2 regions of the Heyndrickxia faecalis genome follow, and region 2 is predicted to be linked to the other one. Evidence: a T-box and tRNA genes for the amino acid it is inferred to sense, from the RefSeq annotation. Region 2 holds a T-box; the other holds one or more tRNA genes.

Region 1 (3,402 bases), 1.3 Mb from region 2:
CTGGCTGTATTGAAATTCTAACCCGCACCCCTTACCGGGGTGGGAGACAGTGTCAGGCAGGCAGTTTGACTGGGGCGGTCGCCTCCTAAAAGGTAACGGAGGCGCCCAAAGGTTCCCTCAGAATGGTTGGAAATCATTCGCAGAGTGTAAAGGCATAAGGGAGCTTGACTGCGAGACTTACAAGTCGAGCAGGGACGAAAGTCGGGCTTAGTGATCCGGTGGTTCCGCATGGAAGGGCCATCGCTCAACGGATAAAAGCTACCCTGGGGATAACAGGCTGATCTCCCCCAAGAGTCCACATCGACGGGGAGGTTTGGCACCTCGATGTCGGCTCATCGCATCCTGGGGCTGTAGTCGGTCCCAAGGGTTGGGCTGTTCGCCCATTAAAGCGGTACGCGAGCTGGGTTCAGAACGTCGTGAGACAGTTCGGTCCCTATCCGTCGCGGGCGCAGGAAATTTGAGAGGAGCTGTCCTTAGTACGAGAGGACCGGGATGGACGCACCGCTGGTGTACCAGTTGTCTTGCCAAAGGCATCGCTGGGTAGCTATGTGCGGAAGGGATAAGTGCTGAAAGCATCTAAGCATGAAGCCCCCCTCAAGATGAGATTTCCCACAGTTTATACTGGTAAGATCCCTGAAAGATGATCAGGTTGATAGGTCCGGGGTGGAAGCGCGGCGACGCGTGGAGCTGACGGATACTAATCGATCGAGGACTTAACCAAATAGAAAAGCGGAGGTGCCTTGTTTAGCCCCGACAAGCGAATGTTCTGACCGGCATGGAGCCGTCTTTTGGCTCCGTGACGGGCAGGTTATTCGACCTCGAGGGGCTAGGCACCGGAGCTGGACAATAGAAAAGCGGAAGCGCCTCGCTCATCGGCGTACGGATTTCGGAGCTTTCGACTGAGATAAAGGAAACACGGCGAGCCCCTAAAGGCGAGCCGATGTTGACTTATCGTAGGGAGAAAGCGCAGAAATACGCTAGCCGATAGGCGCTGGAGCTAGACAATTCTCAAAGTTAGAAACGCGTTCTCCGTTTACAGTTTTTTCTCCCATCCGGTTTTCAGGGAACACATCCCAAAATTATACAGGTCCGGTGATAATGGCGGAAAGGTCACACCCGTTCCCATCCCGAACACGGAAGTTAAGCTTTCCAGCGCCGATGGTAGTTGGGGGTTTCCCCCTGCGAGAGTAGGACGTTGCCGGGCCATAATACGGAGGATTAGCTCAGCTGGGAGAGCGTCTGCCTTACAAGCAGAGGGTCGGCGGTTCGATCCCGTCATCCTCCACCATAAATATGAGCCATTAGCTCAGTTGGTAGAGCATCTGACTTTTAATCAGAGGGTCGCAGGTTCGAATCCTGCATGGCTCATCATATTTAGCAGGAAATAAGAATTTCAGCCTGTTCAAAGACGGCCTGAAATTCTTTGACCTGAATTTTTGCGGAAGTAGTTCAGTGGTAGAACATCACCTTGCCAAGGTGGGGGTCGCGGGTTCGAATCCCGTCTTCCGCTCCATTTTTTTCTCTTGCCGGGGTGGCGGAATTGGCAGACGCACAGGACTTAAAATCCTGCGGTAGGTGACTACCGTACCGGTTCGACTCCGGTCCTCGGCACCATTCGATATATGCGCCCATAGCTCAATTGGATAGAGCGTTTGACTACGGATCAAAAGGTTAGGGGTTCGACTCCTCTTGGGCGCGCTATATACGGGAAGTAGCTCAGCTTGGTAGAGCACATGGTTTGGGACCATGGGGTCGCAGGTTCGAATCCTGTCTTCCCGACCATTCAAATTCGGGGCCTTAGCTCAGCTGGGAGAGCGCCTGCTTTGCACGCAGGAGGTCAGCGGTTCGATCCCGCTAGGCTCCACCAAAAAAAGTATTGACTTCTAAATAAATAAGTGTTATACTTTAAAAGTTGCTGTTTGTGATTGTTCCTTGAAAACTGGACAAAACGAAACGTCAAATTCTTTTTGAGCTTTTATCAAACATCTTTACTGAGAGTTTGATCCTGGCTCAGGACGAACGCTGGCGGCGTGCCTAATACATGCAAGTCGTGCGGACCTTTTAAAAGCTTGCTTTTAAAAGGTTAGCGGCGGACGGGTGAGTAACACGTGGGCAACCTGCCTGTAAGATCGGGATAACGCCGGGAAACCGGGGCTAATACCGGATAGTTTTTTCCTCCGCATGGAGGAAAAAGGAAAGACGGCTTCGGCTGTCACTTACAGATGGGCCCGCGGCGCATTAGCTTGTTGGTGGGGTAACGGCTCACCAAGGCAACGATGCGTAGCCGACCTGAGAGGGTGATCGGCCACATTGGGACTGAGACACGGCCCAAACTCCTACGGGAGGCAGCAGTAGGGAATCTTCCGCAATGGACGAAAGTCTGACGGAGCAACGCCGCGTGAGTGAAGAAGGCCTTCGGGTCGTAAAACTCTGTTGCCGGGGAAGAACAAGTGCCGTTCGAACAGGGCGGCGCCTTGACGGTACCCGGCCAGAAAGCCACGGCTAACTACGTGCCAGCAGCCGCGGTAATACGTAGGTGGCAAGCGTTGTCCGGAATTATTGGGCGTAAAGCGCGCGCAGGCGGCTTCTTAAGTCTGATGTGAAATCTTGCGGCTCAACCGCAAGCGGTCATTGGAAACTGGGAGGCTTGAGTGCAGAAGAGGAGAGTGGAATTCCACGTGTAGCGGTGAAATGCGTAGAGATGTGGAGGAACACCAGTGGCGAAGGCGGCTCTCTGGTCTGTAACTGACGCTGAGGCGCGAAAGCGTGGGGAGCAAACAGGATTAGATACCCTGGTAGTCCACGCCGTAAACGATGAGTGCTAAGTGTTAGAGGGTTTCCGCCCTTTAGTGCTGCAGCTAACGCATTAAGCACTCCGCCTGGGGAGTACGGCCGCAAGGCTGAAACTCAAAGGAATTGACGGGGGCCCGCACAAGCGGTGGAGCATGTGGTTTAATTCGAAGCAACGCGAAGAACCTTACCAGGTCTTGACATCCTCTGATCTCCCTGGAGACAGGGCCTTCCCCTTCGGGGGACAGAGTGACAGGTGGTGCATGGTTGTCGTCAGCTCGTGTCGTGAGATGTTGGGTTAAGTCCCGCAACGAGCGCAACCCTTGACCTTAGTTGCCAGCATTGAGTTGGGCACTCTAAGGTGACTGCCGGTGACAAACCGGAGGAAGGTGGGGATGACGTCAAATCATCATGCCCCTTATGACCTGGGCTACACACGTGCTACAATGGATGGTACAAAGGGCTGCGAGACCGCGAGGTTAAGCCAATCCCAGAAAACCATTCCCAGTTCGGATTGCAGGCTGCAACCCGCCTGCATGAAGCCGGAATCGCTAGTAATCGCGGATCAGCATGCCGCGGTGAATACGTTCCCGGGCCTTGTACACACCGCCC
Region 2 (3,402 bases):
TGTGTGGCTGCTCGTCATTGGCATGGCTGTCAATATGACTGGCGCTTCTTTTTTGTGGCCGTTAAATTCAATCTATATTCACGATCATCTCGGCAAATCGCTGTTTATCGCCGGGCTCGTGCTCATGCTGAATAATTTTACAAGCGTCATCGGCAGTCTTTTGGGCGGCTATTTGCATGATAAAATCGGGGGTTATCGTTCCGTGCTGCTGGGCGGCCTGATTTCCGCCGTTGCGCTTGCCGGCTTGACATGGAACCACGCTTGGCCGGATTATGTATTTTTCCTCGGCGCAATCGGGCTCGGTTCCGGTATGATCGGCCCGGCGATCCTTGCAATGGCGGGCGCGGCTTGGAAAGGCGGAGGGAGAAAAGCGTTCAATGCCATCTATGTCGCCAACAACATCGGGGTTGCACTCGGTGCCGCGCTGGGCGGTGTGATTGCCTCTTATTCCATTGACCTTATTTTTGCAGCGAATCTTGCACTTTTTCTCGTTTTTATGGCGATTGCCATCTTCGGCTACCGGAATATTGCCGAAAAACATGCTGGGTATGCGGGAGCAGCCGCTGTTTCTGCCAAAAGTGCAGGAAGGGCGCAAGTGGCATCCCTCATCATATTATGCTTTGCTTATTTCCTGGCATGGACGGCGTACACGCAATGGACGGCTACGATTTCCACTTATACGCAGACGCTTCATATATCGCTGAACAAGTACAGCTTTCTTTGGACATTGAACGGCGCGATCATCGTGCTCGGCCAGCCGCTCCTTTTGTCGTTTTTAAAGCGGTTCTTGCCGGAAGTCAAACAGCAAATTGTTGCTGGGACGGCCATTTTTATGCTGTCATTCGCTGTCGTTGCCTTTGCCGGGCATTTTCCCGGTTTTGCAGTGGCAATGGGCATTTTAACGGTCGGGGAAATGCTTGTCTGGCCGGCTGTGCCCGCAGTTGCCAATACGCTTTCGCCGAAAGGGCGGGAAGGGTTTTACCAGGGCATCATTAACAGTGTCGCAACATGCGGCAGAATGATTGGCCCTGTTGTAGGCGGGTTTGTCGCAGATGCATTCGGCATGAAGGCATTGTTCGGATTGCTCATTTTCTTTCTCGCCGTTTCCCTTTTACTGGCCTTGTTGTATGACCGCCCGCTCGCAAAAAAACCGCATTCTGAGGTGGCAGGAAAATAATGTTGAAACCGGGAATGAATTTCTGTAAAATAGGTTATAAATTGAATAAACGATAGAAGAACGTTGACAAGGAGCAGTAACGGCGGCACTGAAACAAGAGAATTGGCGGGAGGTGCAAGCCAATCAGGGAACCCCGTGAACTCGCCTTTGAGTTGCAAATATGAACCCGTTTTAGTATTTGCCGTATTCCGCGTTAAGGACTTAAAGTGAGTGCTTGCACTAATTTGGGTGGTACCGCGGGAGAACCCTCTCGTCCCTTTTTCTTGGGATGGGAGGTTTTTTGCGTCCTATATTGTCAATGTCGATACATAAAAAAGGAGGAGTCTGTCATGAGTTTTGACCACCGGAAAATCGAAAAGAAATGGCAGCAGTACTGGGAAGAGCATCACACGTTCCGTACCGGTGAAGACGAAAATAAACCGAAATTTTATTGCCTGGATATGTTTCCGTATCCGTCGGGGGCAGGCCTTCACGTCGGGCACCCGGAAGGCTATACGGCGACCGACATCGTGTCGCGGACGAAACGGATGCAAGGATATAATGTCCTCCATCCGATGGGGTGGGATGCATTCGGGCTTCCGGCTGAGCAGTATGCGATTGATACCGGCAATGATCCGGCTGTTTTCACGATTCAAAATATCAATACGTTCCGCCGCCAGATGAAATCGATCGGGTTTTCTTATGATTGGGATAGGGAAATCAACACATCTGATCCGGAATATTATAAATGGACGCAGTGGATTTTTCTGCAGCTGTGGAAAAAGGGGCTTGCTTATATTGATGAAGTGCCAGTCAACTGGTGCCCTGCGCTCGGAACCGTGCTGGCAAACGAAGAAGTCATTGACGGCAAGAGCGAACGCGGCGGGCATCCGGTCATCCGCAAACCGATGCGCCAGTGGATGTTGAAAATTACCGCCTATGCAGACCGCCTTCTTGAAGACCTTGAGGAGCTGGATTGGCCGGAAAACATTAAGGATATGCAGCGCAACTGGATTGGCCGTTCGGAAGGGGCGGAAGTGACATTCCAGGTTGAAGGCACAAATGAAACGTTTACCGTTTTCACGACCCGCCCGGATACGCTGTTCGGGGCGACCTATGCCGTGCTTGCGCCGGAACACCCGCTTGTGGATAAAATCAAAACAGATGAGCAGGCCGATGCAGTTCAGGCTTACATTGCCGAGGTGCAATTAAAAAGCGACCTTGAACGGACGGACCTTGCGAAAGACAAAACCGGCGTATTTACGGGGGCGTATGCCGTGAACCCGGCGAACGGCGAAAAAATGCCAATCTGGATTGCCGATTATGTATTAATGAGCTACGGGACAGGCGCAATCATGGCGGTGCCGGCCCATGACGAACGCGACTATGAATTTGCCCGCAAATTCGATTTGCCGATTAAAGAAGTCGTCGCAGGCGGCAACGTTGAAAAAGAAGCCTATACCGGTGACGGCGAACACGTCCATTCCGGATTTTTAAACGGGCTGGATAAACAGGCAGCGATTAAACGCATGATCGAGTGGCTCGAAGAAAAAGGGATCGGACAGAAGAAAGTGACATACCGCCTGCGTGACTGGCTGTTCAGCCGCCAACGTTACTGGGGCGAGCCGATCCCGGTTATCCACTGGGAAGACGGGACCATAACGGCCGTGCCGGAAGAAGAGCTGCCACTCATGCTTCCGAAAATGAAGGAAATCAAACCGAGCGGAACAGGTGAATCACCGCTTGCGAATGTGGAAGACTGGGTCAATGTTGTCGATCCGAAAACAGGGAAAAAAGGCCGGCGCGAAACAAACACAATGCCGCAATGGGCGGGAAGCTGCTGGTACTTCCTCCGTTTCATCGATCCGAAAAATCATAAAGCGATTGCCGATCCGGAAAAGCTGAAAAAATGGCTGCCGGTTGACCTGTACATCGGCGGAACCGAGCATGCGGTGCTGCACTTGCTGTATGCCCGCTTCTGGCATAAATTTTTGTACGATATCGGGGTGGTGTCAACGAAAGAACCATTCCAAAGATTGTTCAACCAAGGCATGATCCTGGGCGCGAACCATGAAAAGATGAGCAAATCGCGCGGCAATGTCGTTAATCCGGATGACATTCTTGAGTCACACGGGGCCGATACGCTCCGGCTGTACGAAATGTTCATGGGCCCTTTGGATGCATCGATCCCGTGGTCGACGAACGGCCTTGACGGTTCCCGCCGCTTCCTTGACCGGATTTGGCGC

The links. A T-box is a leader RNA that pairs with one kind of tRNA and senses whether it is charged. The one in region 2 lies ahead of leuS (leucine--tRNA ligase), so its partner is inferred to be a tRNA-Leu.
Region 1: it has a tRNA-Leu gene. The T-box ahead of leuS (leucine--tRNA ligase) is inferred to sense a tRNA for this amino acid. The anticodon was not compared.

What each region holds. Positions count from the first base shown of each region.
Region 1 is NZ_CP158453.1:25,999-29,400, reverse strand. It holds rRNA gene ABR335_RS00165 (23S ribosomal RNA) at 1-721, shown strand, start outside; rRNA gene rrf (5S ribosomal RNA) at 1,089-1,204, shown strand; tRNA gene ABR335_RS00155 (tRNA-Val) at 1,213-1,288, shown strand; tRNA gene ABR335_RS00150 (tRNA-Lys) at 1,296-1,368, shown strand; tRNA gene ABR335_RS00145 (tRNA-Gly) at 1,439-1,513, shown strand; tRNA gene ABR335_RS00140 (tRNA-Leu) at 1,526-1,614, shown strand; tRNA gene ABR335_RS00135 (tRNA-Arg) at 1,625-1,698, shown strand; tRNA gene ABR335_RS00130 (tRNA-Pro) at 1,706-1,782, shown strand; tRNA gene ABR335_RS00125 (tRNA-Ala) at 1,792-1,867, shown strand; rRNA gene ABR335_RS00120 (16S ribosomal RNA) at 1,988-3,402, shown strand, end outside.
Region 2 is NZ_CP158453.1:1,296,422-1,299,823, forward strand. It holds gene ABR335_RS06125 (MDR family MFS transporter) at 1-1,177, shown strand, start outside; T-box leader at 1,232-1,438, shown strand; gene leuS (leucine--tRNA ligase) at 1,507-3,402, shown strand, end outside.